DNA from 3 places in the Phyllobacterium sp. 22552 genome. Region 3 is predicted to be linked to each of the others. Evidence: predicted binding sites of a transcription regulator. Region 3 holds the regulator's gene; each other region holds the start of a gene.
What was found. The regulator PhoB, encoded in region 3, activates phosphate uptake and scavenging genes when phosphate is short. The targets are predictions, from matches to a motif close to TGTCATNNANCTGTCAT.
Positions count from the first base shown of each region.

Region 1: the regulator PhoB is predicted to act here: its motif matches at 1,864-1,880, upstream of ACTJI9_RS05225 (RNA degradosome polyphosphate kinase).
Region 2: the regulator PhoB is predicted to act here: its motif matches at 1,211-1,227, upstream of ugpB (sn-glycerol-3-phosphate ABC transporter substrate-binding protein UgpB).

Region 1 is NZ_JBQENG010000002.1:229,137-236,378, forward strand. It holds gene ACTJI9_RS05225 (RNA degradosome polyphosphate kinase) at 1-1,777, opposite strand, end outside; gene ACTJI9_RS05230 (zinc-finger domain-containing protein) at 1,959-2,204, shown strand; gene ACTJI9_RS05235 (FAD-dependent monooxygenase) at 2,201-3,463, shown strand; gene ACTJI9_RS05240 (amino acid ABC transporter ATP-binding protein) at 3,597-4,400, opposite strand; gene ACTJI9_RS05245 (amino acid ABC transporter permease) at 4,413-5,570, opposite strand; gene ACTJI9_RS05250 (amino acid ABC transporter permease) at 5,573-6,766, opposite strand; gene ACTJI9_RS05255 (amino acid ABC transporter substrate-binding protein) at 6,873-7,242, opposite strand, start outside.
Region 2 is NZ_JBQENG010000001.1:364,612-371,853, reverse strand. It holds gene nagA (N-acetylglucosamine-6-phosphate deacetylase) at 1-500, shown strand, start outside; gene pncA (bifunctional nicotinamidase/pyrazinamidase) at 552-1,151, shown strand; gene ugpB (sn-glycerol-3-phosphate ABC transporter substrate-binding protein UgpB) at 1,298-2,608, shown strand; gene ugpA (sn-glycerol-3-phosphate ABC transporter permease UgpA) at 2,675-3,565, shown strand; gene ugpE (sn-glycerol-3-phosphate ABC transporter permease UgpE) at 3,580-4,428, shown strand; gene ACTJI9_RS01865 (sn-glycerol-3-phosphate import ATP-binding protein UgpC) at 4,430-5,500, shown strand; gene ACTJI9_RS01860 (MetQ/NlpA family ABC transporter substrate-binding protein) at 5,558-6,340, opposite strand; gene ACTJI9_RS01855 (methionine ABC transporter permease) at 6,364-7,029, opposite strand; gene ACTJI9_RS01850 (methionine ABC transporter ATP-binding protein) at 7,019-7,242, opposite strand, start outside.
Region 3 is NZ_JBQENG010000009.1:120,289-127,530, forward strand. It holds gene ACTJI9_RS20165 (hypothetical protein) at 1-216, opposite strand, end outside; gene ACTJI9_RS20170 (chloride channel protein) at 487-2,280, shown strand; gene ACTJI9_RS20175 (ABC transporter ATP-binding protein/permease) at 2,447-4,300, shown strand; gene phoB (phosphate regulon transcriptional regulator PhoB) at 4,463-5,149, opposite strand; gene phoU (phosphate signaling complex protein PhoU) at 5,166-5,894, opposite strand; gene pstB (phosphate ABC transporter ATP-binding protein PstB) at 5,918-6,733, opposite strand; gene pstA (phosphate ABC transporter permease PstA) at 6,748-7,242, opposite strand, start outside.

The sequences.
Region 1 (7,242 bases), on a different contig from region 3:
TCTCCGAAAGCCCCGGCACCTGCGGACGCAGGCAGCAAATGCCACGCACGACGAGATCAATTTCCACACCGGCACTGCTGGCTTCATAAAGCGCATCGATAATCTTCGCATCGACCAGCGAATTCATTTTCATCCAGATTGCGGCAGGACGGCCAGCTTTCGCATGGGCGATTTCCTCGGCAATATGCTGAAGAATGCGAGGACGCAGCGTGATCGGGGAAACGGCAAGCTGCATTTCGCCGGAAGGCGGCGTATAGCCTGTGATGTAGTTGAAGATTTGCGCCACGTCGCGGCCAATTGAAGGCTCGCATGTGAAGAACGACAGATCCGTATAAATCTTTGCGGTGATGGGGTGATAATTACCGGTGCCCAGATGCACATAGCTGCGCAACTTGTTTTCTTCGCGGCGCACGACCAGCGACATTTTCGCATGGGTTTTCAACTCGATAAAGCCGAACACGACCTGTACGCCAGCGCGCTCCAGATCGCGGGCCCAGCGAATATTGGCCTCTTCATCGAAACGCGCCTTCAATTCGATCAAGGCAGTGACGGACTTACCGGCATCTGCGGCATCAATCAGCGCACGCACGATCGGGCTATCATTTGAAGTACGGTAAAGTGTCTGCTTGATTGCAACGACATCCGGATCGGCAGCGGCCTGACGCAGGAATTGCACCACGACATCGAAGGATTCGTAAGGGTGATGGACGATGATGTCTTTCTCGCGAATCGCTGCGAAGCAGTCGCCACCATGTTCCCGCACACGTTCAGGAAAACGCGGATTGTAAGGAACAAACTTCAGGTCCGGGCGTGCAATGCTGACAATTTCCGAAATCATATTGAGCGCAAGCAGACCGCCAAGCACGCTGATGCGATTATCCGGCACACCCAGCTCCGTAGCCACAAAGCTGCGCAGGGATTCAGGCATTTCATCATCAAATTCGATGCGGATCACCTGACCGCGGCGACGGCGCTTCAGGGCACTTTCGAACAGGCGAACCAGATCTTCCGCCTCTTCCTCGACTTCAATATCGCTGTCACGGATGATGCGGAACGTGCCGGCACCCTTGACCTCATAGCCAGGGAAAAGCCGCCCGGTGAAAAGGCTGATCGCATCTTCAAGAGATAAGAAGCGGTAGCGACCGCTATCATCCGGTATCTGGATAAAGCGCTTGAGCGCCTGCGGCAGGCGCAGGAGCGCCGTCATTGGGCGGTTATCCGTGCTGCGGTTCAGCAGCATGGCAATGGTGAAGCCGAGATTCGGGATAAATGGAAAAGGATGCGCCGGATCAATGGCCAAGGGTGTTAGCACAGGATAGATGGTTTCGAGAAAATGATCCTCCAGCCATTCCTGCTCAGCTTTGGTCAAACGATCAGGCCGAACAATTTCGATATTCTCCCTGATCAATTCCTCGCGCAAGGCACTCAGACGCAGCTGCTGGGCGGCTTGAAGTTTGCCGACTTCCTCGAGAACGAATTCCAGCTGTTCCTGCGGCGTGCGTCCATCATCACTGCGACTGGAGACGTTTTCGCGCACCTGCCCGGCCAGACCGGCAATGCGCACCATGAAGAACTCATCCAGATTGGCAGCCGAAATAGACAGAAAGCGCAGGCGCTCAAGCAAGGGCTGATGGGTATTTTGCGCTTCTTCAAGCACGCGGCGATTAAATTGCAGCCAGGAGAATTCGCGGTTGACGAAGCGATCAACGCTGGTGTGCAGATCCGGCAGAGAGACATTCTCAACAGGCTGCGGAATGGTGGGCGATTGGTCGTTCATCAATATTCTCCAGCTAAAAAAATTTCCCGCAAAATGCGGACTTAAGAGCGCACCATAGACAAGTCTTTTGACAGTTTGATAGCAATCGTCTTGAAATCGTAATCAGGATGATACAAACCGAAGCGAAAGAGAAGTCAAATGCCAAATATGCGTATTTGACGAGACGATTCAGGAGCGAAAAATGGCTGGCCACAGCATCCCTCATTTCCAGAACAGCGCAGGACATGCGACCATTGCCATCGGCGTGAAGGAATTCATGTGCGTGGGTGCCAACCCGCCTTTCGACCATCCGCATGTGTTTCTCGATCTGGGCGATGACAATGAAAAAGTTTGCCCCTATTGCTCCACGCTTTACCGCTATGACGCTTCGCTGCATGCCGATGAGACCGTCCCAGCGGGTTGCACCTATGTGGACAGGGCCGCTTGAACGCATCGCTCATCGATTTAAAGACCGAACGAAACAGGCGCGATCCCAATCCTGACCAGATTATTATCGCCGGCGCTGGCATTGCCGGATTGACGCTGGCGCTTGCCTTGAGCACCAAGGGTTTTCCAGTTCAGATATTTGAGAAAAGCGCGACCCTGGCCGAAGCCGGTGCCGGAGTGCAGCTTTCACCCAATGCCACGCGGATATTGCAGCGGCTCGGTGTTCTCGAGCAATTAACGCCATCCTCGGTTGAACCGCAGGCAATTTGTCTTGCAGATGGTTCGAGCGGCGAAATGTTGCTTTCGCTTGATGTTGGTCATGTGGCCCGCACGAGATGGGGCTCACCCTATATTGTCTGCCACCGGGCCGATCTGCAAAATGCCTTGCTGGAACAGGCGCGAAGCCAGCCCAATATAGCTATCCAGCTGCAATCAGCGGTGACACAGTACAAGCCTGGCGCAGATGGCATTATCGTTCGCGTTCAATATCACGATCGTATCGAGGAACATCGCGGGGCTTTGCTCGTAGGTGCCGACGGCGTCTGGTCGAATATGCGCACTGCCATGTCCGACATGGAGCGCGCGCGCTATACATCGACGATTGCCTGGCGTTCGACCATCGCCGCTGACCAGTTGCCAAAGAGCTTCACGTCCCTGCTGCCTCAGGGCATCAATGTTGTTGCCTGGGTTGGTTCAAACGCTCATCTGGTCGCCTACCCGATACGTTCCGGTGAAATGTTCAATTTCATTGCTGTTGCCCCGGATCGCCAAGGCGGACGGCGATGGGACGCTGGGGCTGTGCCGGAAACGCCAAGCCAAAATTTTATCCGGGAATTCAATCTTTGGCATCCCGGTATTCGCGACATCATGCTGGCGGGAAGACCTTGGACTTCATGGCCATTGTTTGAGCAGCGTAAATGCCGATACCGGATAAAGGATCGCCTGGTGCTGATCGGGGATGCTGCCCACGCGATGACGCCATATGCAGCGCAGGGAGCGGCCATGGCCATCGAGGATGCGTGGGCGCTGGCATCTGCCTTGGGGGAAAATATCGCAGCATGGCCATCGGCTTTAGACGCGTTTGACAAGACCCGCAGCAAACGTATCAAAGCAGTGGTGCGGCGCGGCGCGATGAACCAGCTCGCCTATCATGCCAAGGGGCCAATCGCCATGGCGCGCAATATGGTTATGCGCAAACGCCCTGCCGAAAAGTTTATCGAAGGGCTGGATTGGCTCTATGGATATGATGGCCAGATTTGAATGCAAAAACCCTCGCCGAAGCGAGGGTCATGAGCGCCCAAAAGGGCTTGCAGGCCAAATATAAGAAAAATGGATTGCAGTATCAAACAGGCGGCCATAAGGCCGCCGTTTGGTAACATTGCAGAAAACTATCTCAATGAAGAATCTGGCTGAGGAATAGCTTCGTGCGTTCGTGCTGCGGATTATCAAAGAACTCGGCAGGGGCGTTCTGTTCAACGATCTGGCCCTGATCCATGAAGATAACGCGATTTGCAACCTGGCGCGCAAAGCCCATTTCGTGGGTTACGCAAACCATGGTCATGCCTTCTTCAGCAAGCTGCACCATTGTGTCGAGCACTTCCTTGATCATTTCCGGATCAAGGGCCGACGTCGGCTCATCAAACAGCATGATGCGTGGATTCATGCAGAGCGAACGGGCAATGGCTACGCGTTGCTGCTGACCACCGGAAAGCTGACCCGGATATTTATTGGCCTGTTCGGGGATTTTGACGCGCTCAAGAAAGTGCATCGCAATTTCGTCCGCCTTCTTCTTCGGCATCTTGCGTACCCAGATTGGGGCCAGCGTGCAGTTTTCCAGGATAGTCAAATGTGGGAATAGATTGAAATGCTGGAACACCATGCCGACTTCGCGCCGAACTTCGTCGATCTTTTTCAGATCGTTGGTAAGTTCGATACCGTCAACGAGAATCTTACCGCTCTGATGCTCTTCCAAACGGTTGATGCAGCGGATCATGGTCGACTTACCTGAACCGGACGGACCAGCAATGACGATGCGCTCGCCGCGCATCACCTTGAGATTGATGTCCTTCAGAACATGAAAATCCCCGTACCATTTGTTCATATTGATGATCTCAACGGCAACGTCTGTCGTGGAGACTTGCAGGAGCGAATGGTCGACGTGGATTTCTTCCGGGTCGATAATGTTTTCAGTTGTCATATACGTATGCTCCTAACGTTTGTGGCCAGTGTCGAGACGATTTTCCATGAAGATGGAATAGCGCGACATGCCGAAGCAGAAAATCCAGAAGACGAAACCGGCAAAAACCAGACCGGACATGGGGGTTTGCGGCGATGACCAATTTGTATCGTTGAAGTGCTGACGCACCGTCCCGAGCAAATCGAACATGCTGATGATCGAAACAAGCGATGTATCCTTGAACAGACCGATAAAGGTGTTGACGATACCTGGGATTACCAGTTTCAACGCCTGTGGCAGAATGATGAGGCCAGTTTTCTGCCAGTAACCGAGTCCAAGCGAATCCGCACCTTCATATTGCCCTTTCGGGATGGCTTGCAGACCACCACGCACCACCTCCGCCATATAGGCCGAAGCGAACAGCGCAACACCGATCAGCGCCCGCAGGAACTTATCGAATGAAACGCCCGGCGGCAGGAACAATGGCAGCATATAGCTGGCCATGAACAGGACCGTCACCAGCGGAATACCACGCACCATTTCGATAAAAATGACGCACAGCATCTTGATGACCGGCATTTTCGAGCGCCGTCCAAGTGCCAGTGCTATGCCGAGAGGAAGCGAGACGGAAATACCAACGAAGGAAATAACCAGCGTAACCAGCAGGCCACCCCAAACGGAGGTTTCGACATAGGGAAGGCCGAACCAGCCACCGACCAGCAGGAAGAATGCGACGATCGGGAATACGAAAAAGAAGACGATCGCATTCAGTACCTTGTAGGGCGCTTTTGGAATCAGAAGTGGAATCAGGAGGGCAACGAACATGATGCCCACAAGATTGACCCGCCAACGTTGGTCAATGGGGTAAGGACCATACATGAACTGGCCGAATTTGGCGTTCACGAAGGCCCAGCATGCGCCGGACCAGCCATCTGGCTGCAAACCTCCCTGTGCCACGGTCGCACATACCGACCTGTTCGGCCCGACCCACGCAGCTTGAATAAATAGCCAGTTGATCAGTGGCGGTAAAAACCATGCCAGAACGAGAAGTGCCAAGACGGTCAGAACAGCATCGACCGGCGTTGCAAGCAAATTAACCCGCACCCATCGCACAATGCCGCGTTCACCCAAGGGCGGAGTTTGACCCTGCAGCATTTCCTGACGAACGAAACTAATATTGGTGTCTGTCATGATCAGCGCTCCACCAGTGCCATTTTGGCGTTGTACCAATTCATGAACAGCGACGTCAGAATACTGAGGCTCAAGTAAACGATCATGAAAATAACGACCACTTCAAGCGAGCGGCCCGTCTGGTTCAGGATCGTTCCCCCGACGGCAAAGAGATCCGGATAACCGGCTGCAATCGCGAGTGAGGAGTTCTTGGTCAGATTCAGATATTGGCTGGCCAGCGGCGGCGTGATGATGCGCATTGCCTGTGGCACAACAACAAGCCGTGTTGTCGTGCCTGCACGTAAGCCGAGAGCATGGGCAGCTTCACTCTGTCCCTTGCCAACACCACGAATGCCAGCCCGGACGATTTCGGCGATAAAGGCCGCCGTATAGAACGACAGAGCCAGATAGAGCGAGATAAACTCAGGTCCGACCTGCGAGCCACCTTTCAGATTGAAGGCGCCAAGGATTGGATAGTCCAACGTCATAGGAAAGCCTTTGACGGCCAGCGCCAACAACGGCAGACCGACAATGAGGGCAATCGCTGTCAGACCAACCGGAAACGGCTGACCTGTTGCCATCTGACGCTTATGGGCCCAGCGTCGAACCAGCAAAGTCGCCACGACAGCTATCAGGAAAGCGACACCCGCCAGCCAGGCACCCTCACCCATAATCAATGACGGAACATAAAATCCGCGATTGTTCAGATATGTCCCAAAAGGCAGAGCTATGCTTTGGCGTGCCTGCGGTAACACAGCGAGCACACCAGAATACCAGAAGAAAATAACCAGAAGCGGCGGAACATTGCGGAAAAGCTCCACATAAACCGTACAAATCTTGCGGATAAGCCAGTTATGCGAAAGCCGGCCAATACCGATAATGAAGCCGATAATGGTTGCAGTGATGATACCCGCAATCGCCACAGTCAGCGTATTCAGAATGCCGACCAGAAGCGCCTTGGCAAAAGTGGAATCACTGGAATAGGAGACATACGGACTGCTGCTGATATCAAAACCAGCGCGGCCATCGAGAAAGCCGAAACCCGTAGCGAGCCGCGCGCGCTGAAGATTGGCGATGGTGTTGTTAACGATCCAGTACCCCAGCACAACGATGATAAGCAGTGCTAAAGCCTGAAAAAGATAACCACGGAATTTTGGGTCGTTTAAAAGCGAAACTTTGCCGCTATCTGTGCCAGGCGAAATATCCTGCGATGCCATTGGCCCCTCATTTCTGCTAAGTTCTTGTTCTTATTATTTTTATTATTATAGTAAATTGAGAGGAGGCCAGCGCCCCCTCTCCGATTTCATCATTAGCTATATGCGATTAGCGAATTGGCATCGCGTATTGCAAGCCACCCTTGGTCCACTGAGCATTGATGCCGCGAGCAATCTTGAGCGGGCTACCGGAACCGAGATTCTTTTCGAAAATCTCGCCGTAATTGCCAACTGCCTTGACGATGTTGATAACCCAATCATTGGTCAAACCGAGGTCTGTACCGAGCTTGGTATTGGCTTCCTGACCAAGGATACGCTTGACTTCAGGGTTTTCACCATTCTTCAACTCTTCGACATTGGCCTGGGTGATACCGAATTCTTCAGCAGTCAACAGGGCGTAATGAGTCCAGCGAATGATATCGGCCCATTGTGGATCGCCCTGACGGACAACCGGTCCAAGTGGCTCCTTGGAAATGATT
Region 2 (7,242 bases), on a different contig from region 3:
ATGCAATGAGCCAGCTTGGTCATCGCAGCCCTGGCGTTGTGGGTGCGACTTTGCAATCGGGAGAATTGTCAGCCGGACTGATTGCCGATGGTTTTCATGTCGACAAAGCGTCCATGTCGATTGCGCTGCGAGCCAAACAAGGCCCAGCAAAGATATTTCTGGTGACTGACGCAATGTCTACAATAGGCACGGACATCACGTCATTCACCCTTAACGGCAGAACCATAACGCGCGCCGGTGGCCGCCTGACGCTTGAAGACGGCACACTTGCTGGTGCCGATCTTGATATGATCTCGGCCGTTCGCTTCGTGCACCAGCAATTGGGGCTTACGCTTGATGAATCATTGCGCATGGCCTCGCTTTATCCTGCCCAGAGTATTCGCATTGATCACACTCATGGCCGCTTATTGCCGGGCTATGAGGCAAATATTGTCCATTTAACTGAGAATCTTGACGTTGATCACGTCTGGATTGGCGGTGACCTTCACTATGCGCGTTGACGTCCGGCTCTAATTGACCATAGACTCCACGCCATTCTACAGGAGTGCATCATGGCCAAGGACGCATTGATCGTCATCGATGTTCAGAACGATTTTTGCGAAGGCGGTGCCCTAGCCGTGTCTGGTGGCAACGAAATTGTTCCGATCATCAACAAGCTGATACTCCGCTTCGACAGAGTTATCCTGACGCAGGACTGGCACACACCAGCTCATTCGAGCTTCGCATCAAGCCATCCGGGAAAAGCGCCCTTTGAAACCATTGCCATGCCCTACGGCGAGCAGACTCTTTGGCCGGATCATTGCATACAGGGCACAAATGGCGCCGATTTTCATCCTGATCTGGAATGGACAAAAGCCGAGCTTGTCATTCGAAAAGGCTTTCGCCCGCACATTGACAGCTATTCGGCATTTTATGAGAACGACCATGTGACGCCAACTGGCCTTGCTGGTTATCTGCGAGAGCGTGGAATCACTCATGTGACGCTTGTGGGTCTCGCTACAGATTATTGTGTGGCTTACTCCGCCCTTGATGCCGCCGCCCAGGGATTTTCCGCAGAAGTCTTACTTGACGCTTGCCGGGCGATCGATCTTGGTGGTTCGCTCGCAGCAATGACCATCACAATGCGCAAAGCTGGTGTCACGCTGATTTAGAGCAAAAAAGTGAACAGCTGCGCATTTTTTCCACAGGCTGACCTGCATCATTTGCCCAAAGTCAAATAACTGTTGTTTCTCTGTCACATAATGAGGATACTTAGCCCAAGCGCGCTAAAGACGACGCCTCACTATGGGAGATTATAATGACTAATCACGGCACCAAACTCACCGTGGCCTTCGGCATTTTGTTGGCCTCATCATCTGCATCGTTTGCTGTTACCGAAATCAGCTGGTGGCATGCAATGCCTGGCGCCAACGGCGAAGTCGTGCAGGCTTTGACAAAAGAGTTCAACGAAAGCCAAAGCGAATACAAAGTTGTGCCTGTGTTCAAAGGTACCTATCCGGAAGCGCTCAATGCTGGCATTGCCGCCTTCCGTGCAAAACAAGCTCCAGATATCCTTCAGGTTTTTGATGCCGGTACAGGCGTTATGATGGGAGCGGAAGGCGCGATCAAACCAGTTGCCGACATCCTTTCGATGGGCGAAACCAAGTTTGACAAGAGCCTCTATCTGCCGGGCATCGTGGCTTATTATTCAAAGCCGGACGGCACTATGCTGTCATTCCCCTATAACAGCTCTTCGCCAATCCTCTATTACAACAAAGATATATTCAAAAAGGCTGGTTTGGATGAGAATACTCCTCCAAAAACTTGGCCAGAAGTTTGGGAAGCTGCGAAGAAAATCAAGACAAGCGGCGCCGCTAATTGTGGTTACACAACAGCTTGGATGACTTGGATTCATACAGAAAATTATGCTGCATGGAATGATATTTCCTGGGGCAGCAATGAAAATGGCATCGGCGGCGTCGATGTTGAGCTGAAGATCAACTCGCCTCTTTTCGTCAAGCATTTCCAGGAACTTGCTGATCTGGCGAAAGATGGCACGTTCCGTTATGGCGGACGCACATCTGAAGCCAAGCAGCTATTCACGTCTGGTGAATGCGGCATTTACAATGATTCCTCGGGCGGCCTTGGCGACATCATCAAGTCCGGCATGAATTATGGTACCGGTCAGCTCCCTTATGAACCGGAATCCAAAAACGCGCCACAAAACACCATACCGGGCGGCGCGAGCCTCTGGGTGTTTGCCGGCAAATCAGACGAACAGTACAAAGGTGTGGCTGCCTTCTTCAACTTCCTGTCTAAGACTGAAATCCAATCAAGGCTGCATCAGGTTTCGGGCTATTTGCCAGTTACGCTGGCTGCCTATGAAGACACGAAGAAATCCGGATTCTACGAAAAGAATCCTGCTCGTGAAATTCCGATCAAGCAGATGATGGGCAAGGCACCGACCGAAAACTCAAAGGGTGTTCGTCTCGTAAACCTGCCGCAGGTTCGCGATATTCTGAACGAAGAATACGAGAACATGCTCGCTGGCAAGCAGACCGCTCAACAGGCACTTGATAAGGCCGTTGAGCGTGGCAACGCAGCAATCAAGCAGGCCATTGGCCAGTAACTAAGCCGTCAAAGATACCCGCCCGTATAATCTCATACGGGCGGGCTTTGTTTAAAGCGAGGCATCATGGCATCGTCAACGCGTGTCACTTTTCCCAACAAGTTTCTGCCCTACCTTCTGCTGGCACCTCAGTTGGCAATCACGGCCGTCTTTTTTTACTGGCCTGCATCGCAAGCCATTCAGCAGTCCGTATTGCGGGAGGATCCATTTGGATTGTCGACGCAATTTGTCGGGCTAGCCAATTTCAAACGCGTTCTGAACGATCCCAATTATCTGAACTCCCTTCAGGTGACCGTGATATTCTCGATTGCCACGGCCTTGATTGCCATGGCCTTTGCACTGTTGCTTGCGGTGATGGCTGATAAAGTCATACGTGGCAAAGGCGTGTACCGGACACTGCTGATATGGCCCTATGCCGTAGCTCCTGCGATTGCCGGCATGCTTTGGCTGTTTCTATTCAACCCCTCAATGGGTACATTGGCATATCTCCTTCGCTCGACGGGATATAATTGGGATCCGCTGCTTAATAGTGATCAGGCGATGGTGCTTGTCGTTGCTGCCGCTTCTTGGAAACAGATTAGCTACAATTTCCTGTTTTTCGTTGCGGGCCTGCAGTCCATTCCTAAATCGCTGATCGAAGCTGCGGCCATTGATGGCGCCGGAGAAACAAAGCGTTTTTGGACCATTATATTCCCGCTTCTCGCGCCAACGACATTTTTCTTGCTGGTCGTTAATACGGTTTACGCCTTCTTCGATACGTTCGGCATCATTCATGCCGTTACAGGGGGCGGTCCGGGAAAAGCAACAGAAACTCTGGTCTACAAGGTCTACAATGACGGGTTCGTCAACCTGATCCTTGGCGACTCGGCGGCGCAATCTGTTATTCTGATGGTAATTGTCATTGCTATGACAGCGGTACAATTCCGCTATGTCGAGCGCAAAGTCCATTACGGCTGAGGGGAACCAGAGTCATGATTCAAAACAACCCCATAGGCCGCATCATCGCCCATATCATTTTGATTGTCGGCATTTTGATCGTTGCATTTCCAATCTACTACACCTTTGTAGCGTCAACCCAGACATTGCAGGATATTATCCGTCCGCCACTATCGTTGTTGCCGGGAGGTCATTTCTGGGAGAATTATTCCAGCGCTCTTTTCGGTGGCATCAGCAAGATCGGCGGCGTTGGCGTTGACCGTCTTTTGCTCAACACACTTGTCATGGCGCTCGGCATTGCCATCGGCAAGATCATCATTTCCATCTTGTCCGCCTACGCGATCGTATTTTTCCGCTTTCCGGGACGCATGTTTTTCTTCTGGTTCATCTTTATAACGCTGATGCTGCCCGTCGAAGTGCGCATTCTGCCCACCTACAAAATTATGGTCGACCTTGGACTGATCGATACCTATACAGGCCTTATCCTTCCCCTCATGGCTTCGGCTACGGCCACACTTTTGTTCAGACAATTCTTCATGACAATTCCAGGCGAGCTGGTTGAAGCAGCCCGCGTGGACGGGGCTGGCCCGTGGCGCTTCTTCAAGGATATTCTGCTGCCCTTGTCGAAGACCAATATCGCGGCCCTGTTCGTCATCCTCTTCATCTATGGCTGGACCCAATATCTCTGGCCATTGCTCATGACCAATCGCAACGATATGGCGACCATCGTCATTGGGCTGCGCAAAATGATCGACTTCACCGACGCCAACACACAATGGCATCTGGTGATGGTCACCTGCATTCTCGCCATCCTGCCCCCAATTCTGGTCGTTGTTTTGATGCAGCGCTGGTTTGTGCGCGGACTGGTTGAAACGGAGAAATAATATGGCAAGTGTAGAACTAACCGATGTCCGCAAAGTCTATGGAAGCTCCGTTGAAGCGGTAAAGGGCGTAAATATTTCTATCAATGACGGTGCGCTATGCGTGCTGGTCGGTCCATCGGGCTGTGGAAAATCTACTCTGCTTCGAATGATTGCCGGCTTGGAATCCATTACCGACGGCACTGTGAAAATCGATAGCACAGTCGTTAATAATCTCGGTCCCGCTGAAAGGGACATCGCCATGGTTTTCCAGAATTATGCGCTTTATCCGCATATGAAGGTCTACGATAACATGGCATACGGGCTGCGTAACCGCGGCATGCCTAAAGACGAGATCGACAAACGCGTTAGGGACGCCGCACAAATCCTTGAATTGACTCAGCTTCTCGAGCGACGCCCCAAGGAGCTTTCCGGTGGCCAACGTCAGCGTGTCGCAATGGGGCGCGCCATTGTACGCAGTCCGAAAGTGTTCCTCTTTGACGAACCGCTTTCCAATCTGGATGCAAAATTGCGTGGCCAGATGCGAGTGGAAATTAAAAACCTGCAACGCCAACTGGGCGTGACCAGCGTTTACGTTACCCACGATCAGCTGGAAGCAATGACGCTTGCAGACATACTCGTAGTCATGAACGGCGGTGCGGTCGAGCAAATCGGAGCTCCGCTGGATATATACGAGAAACCGGCCAGCACCTTCGTCGCAAGTTTTATTGGCGCGCCGCCCATGAACCTCGTCCCTGTCACGGCCGATGGTTCGGGACTCATCCTCAAGGATGGCACGCGTATTGGTGCTCAAGGTCTGGCGGTTCCAACATCGGGCGCTGTCATCGGCTTCCGTCCTGAAGATCTGGAAGTATCAGCCGGAACCAACACTCATATTGGTGGTTTGGCGCTTGATCTGAAGGTTCTTGGTGTAGAACCAGTCGGCGCGGAGAGCTATGTTTATGGCATTATTGGCGGTGAACGTGTCGTTGTCCGTGTGTCCGGACGCTCTACCTCACAGACTGACGATCATCTGCGCGTGATAATTCCAAAGGAAAAGCTGCATCTCTTTAATGAGGCAGGAAAACGTATCTGAAAGCAAAAAACCTCCCCCGTTTCCAGGGGAGGTCTTCATTCGGACTGGCAATATTGATTACCAGCTTGGAACGGCAGCGCCCTTATACTTGTCCAAGATGAACTGCTTTACAGGCTCCGAGTGATAGGACTCGACCAATGTCTTTACCCAAGGCTTGTCCTTATCCGCGGTGCGGACTGCAATCAGGTTGATGTAGGGTGCCTTCTCGCCTTCCTTCAAGATCGTATCCTTCATCGGATCAAGACCGGCTTCAAGCGCGTAATTGGTATTGATTGCTGCTGCATCAACGTCATCAATGGAACGTGGCAGTTGAGCGGCATCGAGTTCAACGAATTTAAAGTTCTTGGTGTTTTCCGTCACATCGGCTGGAGTAACTTTCAAGCCCACGCCGTCTTTCAGCTTGATTGCACCCTTGTCAGCCAGAATAAGCAAAGCACGTCCGCCATTGGTCGGATCGTTCGGAATCGCAATTGTAGCTCCGTCCGCCAACTCATCGAAACTCTTCACTTTTTTCGAATAAATGCCCATCGGAAAATTGACCGTGTAAGCGACGTCAACAAGGTCGAATTTGCGATCTGCAATCTGATTGTCGAGATATGGCTTATGTTGGAAAGAGTTGGCATCGAGCTCGCCATCGTTCAGTGCCTGGTTTGGCACGACATAATCGGAAAATTCCAATATCTCGATATCAAGACCCTTGGGCTTTGCAACTTCCGCAACCTTTTCCAGAATTTGCGCGTGCTCGCCCGGTGTCACACCAATCTTGATTGTTTCGGCCAAAGCCACAGTCGCGCTTAGGCTTATTGCCAAGGCGGCGACGCCAAGAATCTTTTTTAGCATTTTATACTCCTGTTCAAGAATGATTACTTTGGTCGATTACGCTTGTCGAATTGACGAGCTAGCCGGTCACCCGCGCTCTGCACCAATTGCACGAGCACGATGAGGACGACCACGACGATGGCCATCACATCCGGCATGAAACGTTGGTAACCATATCGGATACCAAGATCGCCTAGTCCGCCACCGCCGATTGCGCCGACCATGGCTGCATAGCCAATGAGGCTGACGATCGTAAGCGTCAGGGCTGAAGCGATACCGGGCCGGGCTTCGGCAAGCAGAACCTTGAAAACGATCTGCATCGGACTAGCACCCATAGCACGCGCAGCTTCAGTAAGACCGGGATCGACCTCACGAATCGCCGTTTCAACCAAGCGGGCAATAAAGGGTATCGTTGCAATGGTCAGCGGAACAATCGCGGCGGTTGTACCAATGGAGGTGCCTGCAATAGCCCGCGTGAATGGAATGATGGCTACAACCAAAATGATAAACGGAGTGGACCGAGTGGCGTTGACGACAAGTCCCAACGCTTTGTTTATTGAAGGAGCTGGAAAAAGTTCGCCGCGACCGCTCGTTGCCAGAAAAACTCCAAGTGGAATGCCAAATAACGATCCTATCAGGCCGGCCACGGCAACCATGTACAGTGTCTGTCCTGTTGCCTTGAATAAAAGTGCCAGAATATCAGCGGACATAGCCCAACACCTCCGATGACAGGCCATGATCGGCGAGGAAATTGCGTGCTAAATCTATTTTTTCCAGATCAGCCAAGAGCGAGACAACCAGCATGCCGAAGGGTCTGCCTGCAATCTCGTCGACTGCTCCAGCCATGATATTGACCTCAATACCCAGATCACTGCCAAGCCGCGCAAGCATAGGCTCCGTTGCGTTCTCCCCCTTAAAGATAA
Region 3 (7,242 bases):
TGAACGCTCTGCCGCACCCGGACGATAAAGCCAATTGGGTGGCATTTTCAGAACGTGAAATGCGCGTTCCTGTCTTTGCGGTGCCTGGCTCAGCCTGCCGACGCGCGCCATTAATGTGCGAACCTCATCCGACTTCACGCCATCACTCGCCATCATTTGACGGATGATCGGTTCAGCCAGCAATTCGTTCAGTGTTGGTTCAATCGCTTCCAGCATGATTCTCTCCTCAAATGATGACAGTGCTGGCAATCTGACCGCGCTCAATGTCGCTTGCATGTCGTCATTATGGCGGTTGTAAGAATTGCTTCGGGCGATCTGGAAAATCTCGCCATAAAGTGGAAAACCCAAAAGCAATCAATGGACGCATGCGCATGCATCATTTGAATTTTGCTGCCAAGCGGCTTAGGGTCAGGGCTTGTCGCTATAACCAAAAGACGCCCGAAACGGCATATTTTCCCGCAGTTCGAATAATTCAAAGACCGTTCCATGCTCCGTAAGTTTACATTGCGTCGTCTCGGCGTCTTCTCCATTTTTCTCGCACCGAGCCGCTTGCGTGCCTTTGCACGAAGTCATGAAGCAGGCCTTGTTCTGGTTGCCGTACTCGTCGGCATTTTTTCAGGTTTCGTCGTGACCGCGATGAGCCGCATCGCCCAATATCTGCACTTGGTGATCTTCAACCTGCAACCCGGTGAACGTCTGTCATCATCAATGTCCGCAAGTCATACGGCGCTCTTTTTCGCTCCAATTGTGGGGGGTGCTATTCTTGGTGTCCTGCTCTTCCTTCTGGCGCTCTACCGTAAAAAGCCGATTGTCGATCCGATTGAGGCGAATGCCCTGCATGGTGGCCGTCTCTCACTCAATGACAGCATCATCGTCACCGTCCAGAATCTGATTTCCAATGGCTTTGGCGCTTCCGTGGGACTGGAGGCAGGTTATACCCAGCTCGCCTCCGGTTTGGCGTCGAAGTTTGGTCTGTCCTTGCGCTTGAGACGTTCGGATATGCGCATCCTCGTTGGTTGCGGCGCTGCCGGCGCTATCGCCGCCGCGTTCAACGCTCCGTTGACTGGCGCATTCTATGCCTTCGAGCTGATCATTGGTTCCTATACTATTTTAAGCCTGACACCCGTTGTTGCCGCCGCACTTGTATCCAATCTTGTCGCGCGGGCACTTGCCGGTGATAATTTCGTTATCGACATTGGCGAGTTCGGCACCGTTGTTCCCGCCGACTATGTCCCGGCGCTTCTCCTCGGCTTGCTTTGTGCCGGTGCTGGTATCGCGCTGATGAAGGGCGTCGCTTTCGTTGAAGAACTCGCCCGCAAAAGCTTCATCCCATTCTGGATGCGACCCGTCCTTGGCGGTGCGGTTGTCGGCGGACTGGCCTTGATTTCACCGCAGGTGCTGTCGGGAGGTCATGGCGCGCTGCATCTCAATCTGGATTACACAGGGCCTATTGCCGGCATTATCGGTATTATCCTGCTGAAAGCGCTTGCGTCCGCCATTTCCATCGGTTCGGGTTTTCGCGGGGGCCTGTTCTTCGGCTCACTTTTCCTAGGTGCACTCCTTGGCAAACTCTTTGCTTTTTCCGCACCCTATGTCTTTGCCCACGCAACCCTGACGCCCGTGACCTATGCGGTTGTCGGCATGAGCGCTCTGGCAGTCTCGGTGATCGGTGGCCCTTTGACGATGACCTTCCTCGCATTGGAAATCACAGGGGACTTTCCGATAACGGTTCTCGTGCTTGCCGCTGTCATTGCGGCATCCATTACAGTCCGGAATACATTCGGCTACTCCTTTGCCACATGGCGCTTTCACTTGCGGGGTGAAAGCATCCGTAGCGCCCACGATGTGGGTTGGATTCGCAATCTGACAGTGGCCAAGCTGATGCGTACAGATGTGCGCACGGCTTCCGACAAGATGAGGATCAGCGAATTCCGTCAGGAGTTTCCGCTCGGCTCAACGCAACGTGTCATCATTGTCAGCGATGAGAATAAGTATGTCGGCATCATAATCGTTGCGGAAGCGCATTCAGGCATCACGGAGACAACCGATGAAGCGCAACCTATTGGCCCATTGATCAAATATCAGGGTGAGTATCTACAACCGCAAATGAATGCGCGACAGGCCGTACGCCTGTTCGACAATGCCGAAGCCGAAGCTTTGGCCGTCGTTAACGACATTGTGGAACTGAAGGTCGTCGGACTTTTGAGCGAAAGCCACACGCTGCGGCGATACAGTGAAGAGCTTGACCGGCAGCGCCGACACGTGTCCGGCGAAATCTGATCACTCATCATATTCGCAAATTTTAACCCCATTTTAACCACGGTTTGTTGCAATGCGTAACATTGTGTTACTGTAATTGGAATCAAACCGGGGCAATCTCTTGCAATCAGGCACCAAGTCAGTTGGGAAATCATCTCCCGTCAACGGAAACTCCGCATTGGCATCAATGTGCAGCTTCTGGGGACTGCTTAGGGCGTACTGGACCTCCGAGCGCTGGGTTGAAGCCTGGACGCTGACAATCGCCATTGCGCTTTTGACCGCCGCAGCCAGCAAGGCCAGCGTCTGGATGGCGATGGCGTCGGGCGAGTTGATCAACTCGCTGGTCGACATACACGACCCTTTTGTCGTTAATCCGCTCAATGTGATCCTCGCAAATGCCGGTATTCTCGTTGCAATTGTTGCAGTCAAGGAAATTGGCTTCATCGGTGTCCGTCACCTCCTTTCGACAACCTTGCATCGTAAATGGCGCGGCTGGCTCAATGGCCACTTCGGTGAGGCGCTGCTTGATGAACAGCACACACATTATCATTTGCAGCAGGGAAGTTCGGCGGAGCAGACTCCCGACAATATCGACCAGCGCATTCAGGAATCCATCAAGGGAATGACCGGCGGCGCCATTGGGCTGGCCATGGGCGTGCTGGGCGTCACAATGTCCATTCTTTTCGTGGGCCAGAAACTCATTGAACTTTCAACGCCAATACCCGGCCTTGATTTTCTTGGAGATTATGGCAGTGCCACGCTGGCCTTTACGGCCATTGCGCTCTACGTGCCCGTCAGCACATGGATTGCCATGCGTATTGGCCGCGCTCTTGAAAAACTCACCCTCGCCATGCAGCAATCCGAAGGCAGTTACAGAAGTGAGCTGACCACATTGTTGCGCCGCAGCTTTCAGGTTGCCGCTGCCAATGGCGAGACTGTTCAAAAGTCGTTAAATGACAAGCTTTACAGAAGCGTCGACAATAATTGGGGGCGTTTCAATGTGTTCGATGCCTGCTATATGTCGTTCACCTCGATCTACAATTTCTTTTCCGCCCGTATTGTCGCCTATATACCCGGTCTTCTGCCCTATATGGGTAATACGATCAGCTTCAAGAACTATATTACCGGTTCCGAGCTTGTTGGTTCGATGATCAATGAATGCTCCTGGTTTATCCATGTCATGCCCGCAATTGCCAATTTGAAGGCAAATGCACGGCGCGTTACCGAATTGGCCCAAGCGGTCGAGCGTGTCAGCCAGCCCTCGGAATATTATCGGTCCACCGGTGTCAGTGAGTTCAAATTTGCAACACAGCATGAAGCCTTTGGCGTCTCGGTGCGGGGACTTGAATTGATGCATCGCGACAGCGAGGCCAAAGCTTTTCTCACACTTGGAAATATGCGGTTGCGCAAGGGCCAATGGGCTTACATCAAGGGCGATTCCGGTAGTGGAAAAACCTGTTTGCTCAAAGCAATGAACGGGCTTTGGGGCTATGGCCGTGGTGAAATCTTTTACCCGAAAGATGCGGCAACAATGTATGCGGCGCAGGAGGTCAAACTTCCCGGCGTGTCGCTGAAACAGCTCGTATGCCTTCCAATGGATGAAAGCCGTTTTGGCGATTCCTCCGTTGCGGCCGCCCTGCACCGCGCCGGCATGGGCGACTTTATTGAAAACCTTGGTGAAGAATGCCGCGATGGCACGTCTTGGGACCAGCTCCTGTCGGGTGGCCAGAAGCAGAAACTGGTGCTTGCGCGCATATTGCTGCACAAGCCTGCGGTTTTGTTTCTTGATGAAGCAACCGGCGCGCTGGACCCGGACTCCAAGATCGCCTTCCATCAGGCCATCAAGGATCATTGTGCCGGAACCACCGTTATCAGCGTGATGCATGAGATCGAAGCGCCACGCTCGGTTTCCGGCGAAAACTTCTATACGCATATTTTGGAGATCAATGGCGGCACAGCTATCCAACGGCCACTTCTGGAGACATTGGTCGAGCCAGATCCGCTACCAGCAACAAACTTCCCGCTGATTGCCGCCGAATAGCCCTTTTCGGACACCGCGCTTTTTGTCCGGTAGAAGCAGTTCTGTTTAAATGAGACTACCGGTCATTTGCGCAAGCCATCTCTAGCGCAAATTGGCTCATATAACGCCAATTCTGTTTCCCGGCCGAGACAGAAATTCGATAAAGAAAAACGCGCTTTAATCCTATCCGAAGGAATAGCCTGCACCGCGCACGGTCCGGATCGGATCAAGCGATCTGCCAATATTGATTGCCTTGCGCAAACGGCCAACATGCACGTCAACCGTGCGGTCATCGACGTAAATATCCGCGCCCCATACATTATCCAGGAGTTGTCCGCGCGAGAACACCCGGCCTGGAGACTGCATCAGGAATTCCAGCAGGCGGAATTCTGTCGGTCCGAGCTTGAGTTCACGCTCTTTGCGGAAAACCCTGTGCTGTTCGCGGTCAAGTTTCAGATCTCCAAAGCTCAACACATGCGACAAGAGACTTGGATTGACCCGGCGTAGCATGGACTTGATGCGTGCCAGCAATTCCGGTGTCGAGAACGGCTTGACCATGTAATCATCCGCACCGGTTGAAAGACCGCGAACACGCTCGCTTTCTTCACCGCGCGCGGTCAACATGATGATCGGCAGGATTTCTGTCTCGCGCCGAGCACGCAGGCGGCGGCAAAGTTCAATACCGGAAAGGCCTGGAAGCATCCAATCGAGGATCAGCAGATCCGGCACCTTTTCGCGCAAGGCGATTTCGGCTTCGTCACCACGGCTGATGGTTTCGACAATATAGCCTTCTGCCTCCAGATTATAACGCAGGAGAACACTGAGGGCATCTTCGTCTTCAACGACTGTGATTCTGGGAGCTATAGGCATGGTCTGCTTCCGGCAATTATGGCGTTACTGGCTCGTCAAGAATAACGGTATGCGACTGATCTTCCTTCGGGCGTTCCGCCGGAAGCTGTGTTCCCGTTACAATGTAATAGACCGTCTCGGCGATATTGGTGGCATGGTCACCGATGCGCTCAATATTCTTGGCGCAGAACAAAAGATGCGTGCAAGCAGATATATTGCGCGGATCTTCCATCATATAGGTCAGGAGTTCGCGGAACAGCGACGTGTAAAGCGCATCAATCTCATCATCGCGTTCACGGACGATATTGACCTGTGCCACCGAGCGTGTCGCATAAGCGTCGAGAACATCCTTAAGTTGTGTCAATGCCAGTTCTGCGATGGTCTGCAGGCCGCGATAGACAGAGAGCGTCTGGCGCGTATCGTTAACGGCTACGACACGCTTGGCAATGTTCTTGCCAAGATCGCCGATACGCTCAAGATCGGATGAAATGCGGATCGTGCCGATTACTTCACGCAAGTCGATCGCCATTGGCTGGCGCTTGCCGATGATGGTGATCGCCTTTTCGTCAATCTCGCGCTGACCGGCGTCGAGGATAAGGTCGTCAGAGATCACGCGCTGGGCAAGCGCATTGTCCGAATTGACCATGGCCGACACAGCCTGTTCGACCATGCGCTCCGCATGTCCGCCCATCTCTGCAATCTTGTGCGTCAGAAACTTCAGTTCATCGTCATAAGAGCGGACGGTGTGTTGTGCTGTGTCAGTCATTGTCTAACCCTCTTCCCGTGAGATCAACCGAAACGTCCGGTAATGTAGTCCTGCGTGCGCTTTTCGGTAGGGCTGGTAAACATCATTTCAGTGTCACCGACTTCAACAATATTTCCAAGATGGAACATTGCCGTGCGTTGCGACACGCGTGCCGCCTGCTGCATTGAGTGCGTGACGATGACGATCGTGTAGTTCTGGCGCAATTCGTCGATCAGTTCTTCAACCTTTGCCGTCGCGATAGGATCAAGCGCCGAGCAAGGCTCGTCCATCAAAATCACTTCCGGGCTGACCGCAATGGCGCGCGCGATGCAAAGACGCTGCTGCTGTCCGCCGGAAAGACCGGTGCCAGATTCATGCAGACGGTCTTTCACTTCCGCAAACAGGCCTGCGCGCTGCAGGCTTTTTTCCACGATTTCGTCGAGATGACTCTTGCTTTTGACAAGACCATGAATGCGCGGGCCATAGGCAACATTTTCGAAGATCGACTTCGGAAATGGATTTGGCTTCTGGAACACCATGCCGATACGGGCGCGCAACTGAACCACGTCGATCTTGGGATCATAGATATCGCGCTCATCAAGCGTGATATTGCCCGTGACCCTGCAGATCGAAATCGTATCATTCATGCGGTTCAGGCAACGCAGGAAAGTCGACTTGCCGCAACCCGATGGTCCGATAAGCGCGGTGACTTCCTTTTCCCTGATATCGAGACTGACTTCAAAGAGCGCCTGTTTGGCTCCATAAAATACGGAGACGTTTTCGCCCTTCATCTTTATCGCAGGCTGGTTCGAGGAGTTATGCAATTTCTTTTCCACATCAACTTCGGATAACATGTTCATGTCCTTGTACCTCATTACCAGCGACGTTCAAAACGTCGGCGCAGCATGATCGCCGCAGCATTCATCACGAATAGGAACACCAGCAACACCAGAATGGCTGCGGCAGTCTTTGCCTGGAAGGCGACTTCAGGAAGGTCGGACCACAGATAAATCTGCACCGGCAGCACCGTCGAAGCGTCGGTTATCCCACCAGGAATATCGACGATGAACGCGACCATGCCGATCATCAGCAGCGGAGCCGTTTCGCCCAGAGCATGCGCCATGCCGATAATCGTGCCGGTCATGATGCCGGGCATGGCCAGAGGCAGCACATGGTGGAAAATGGCCTGCTGATGCGATGCACCGACGCCCAGCGCCGCTTCCTTGATTGAAGGAGGTACGGAGCGAAGTGCAGCGCGCGATGCAATGATGATTGTCGGCATTACCAACAGTGCCAGCACCAGCCCGCCAACCAAAGGGGCGGAACGTGGAAGGTCAAAGAAATTCAGGAACATCGCCAGTCCGAGCAA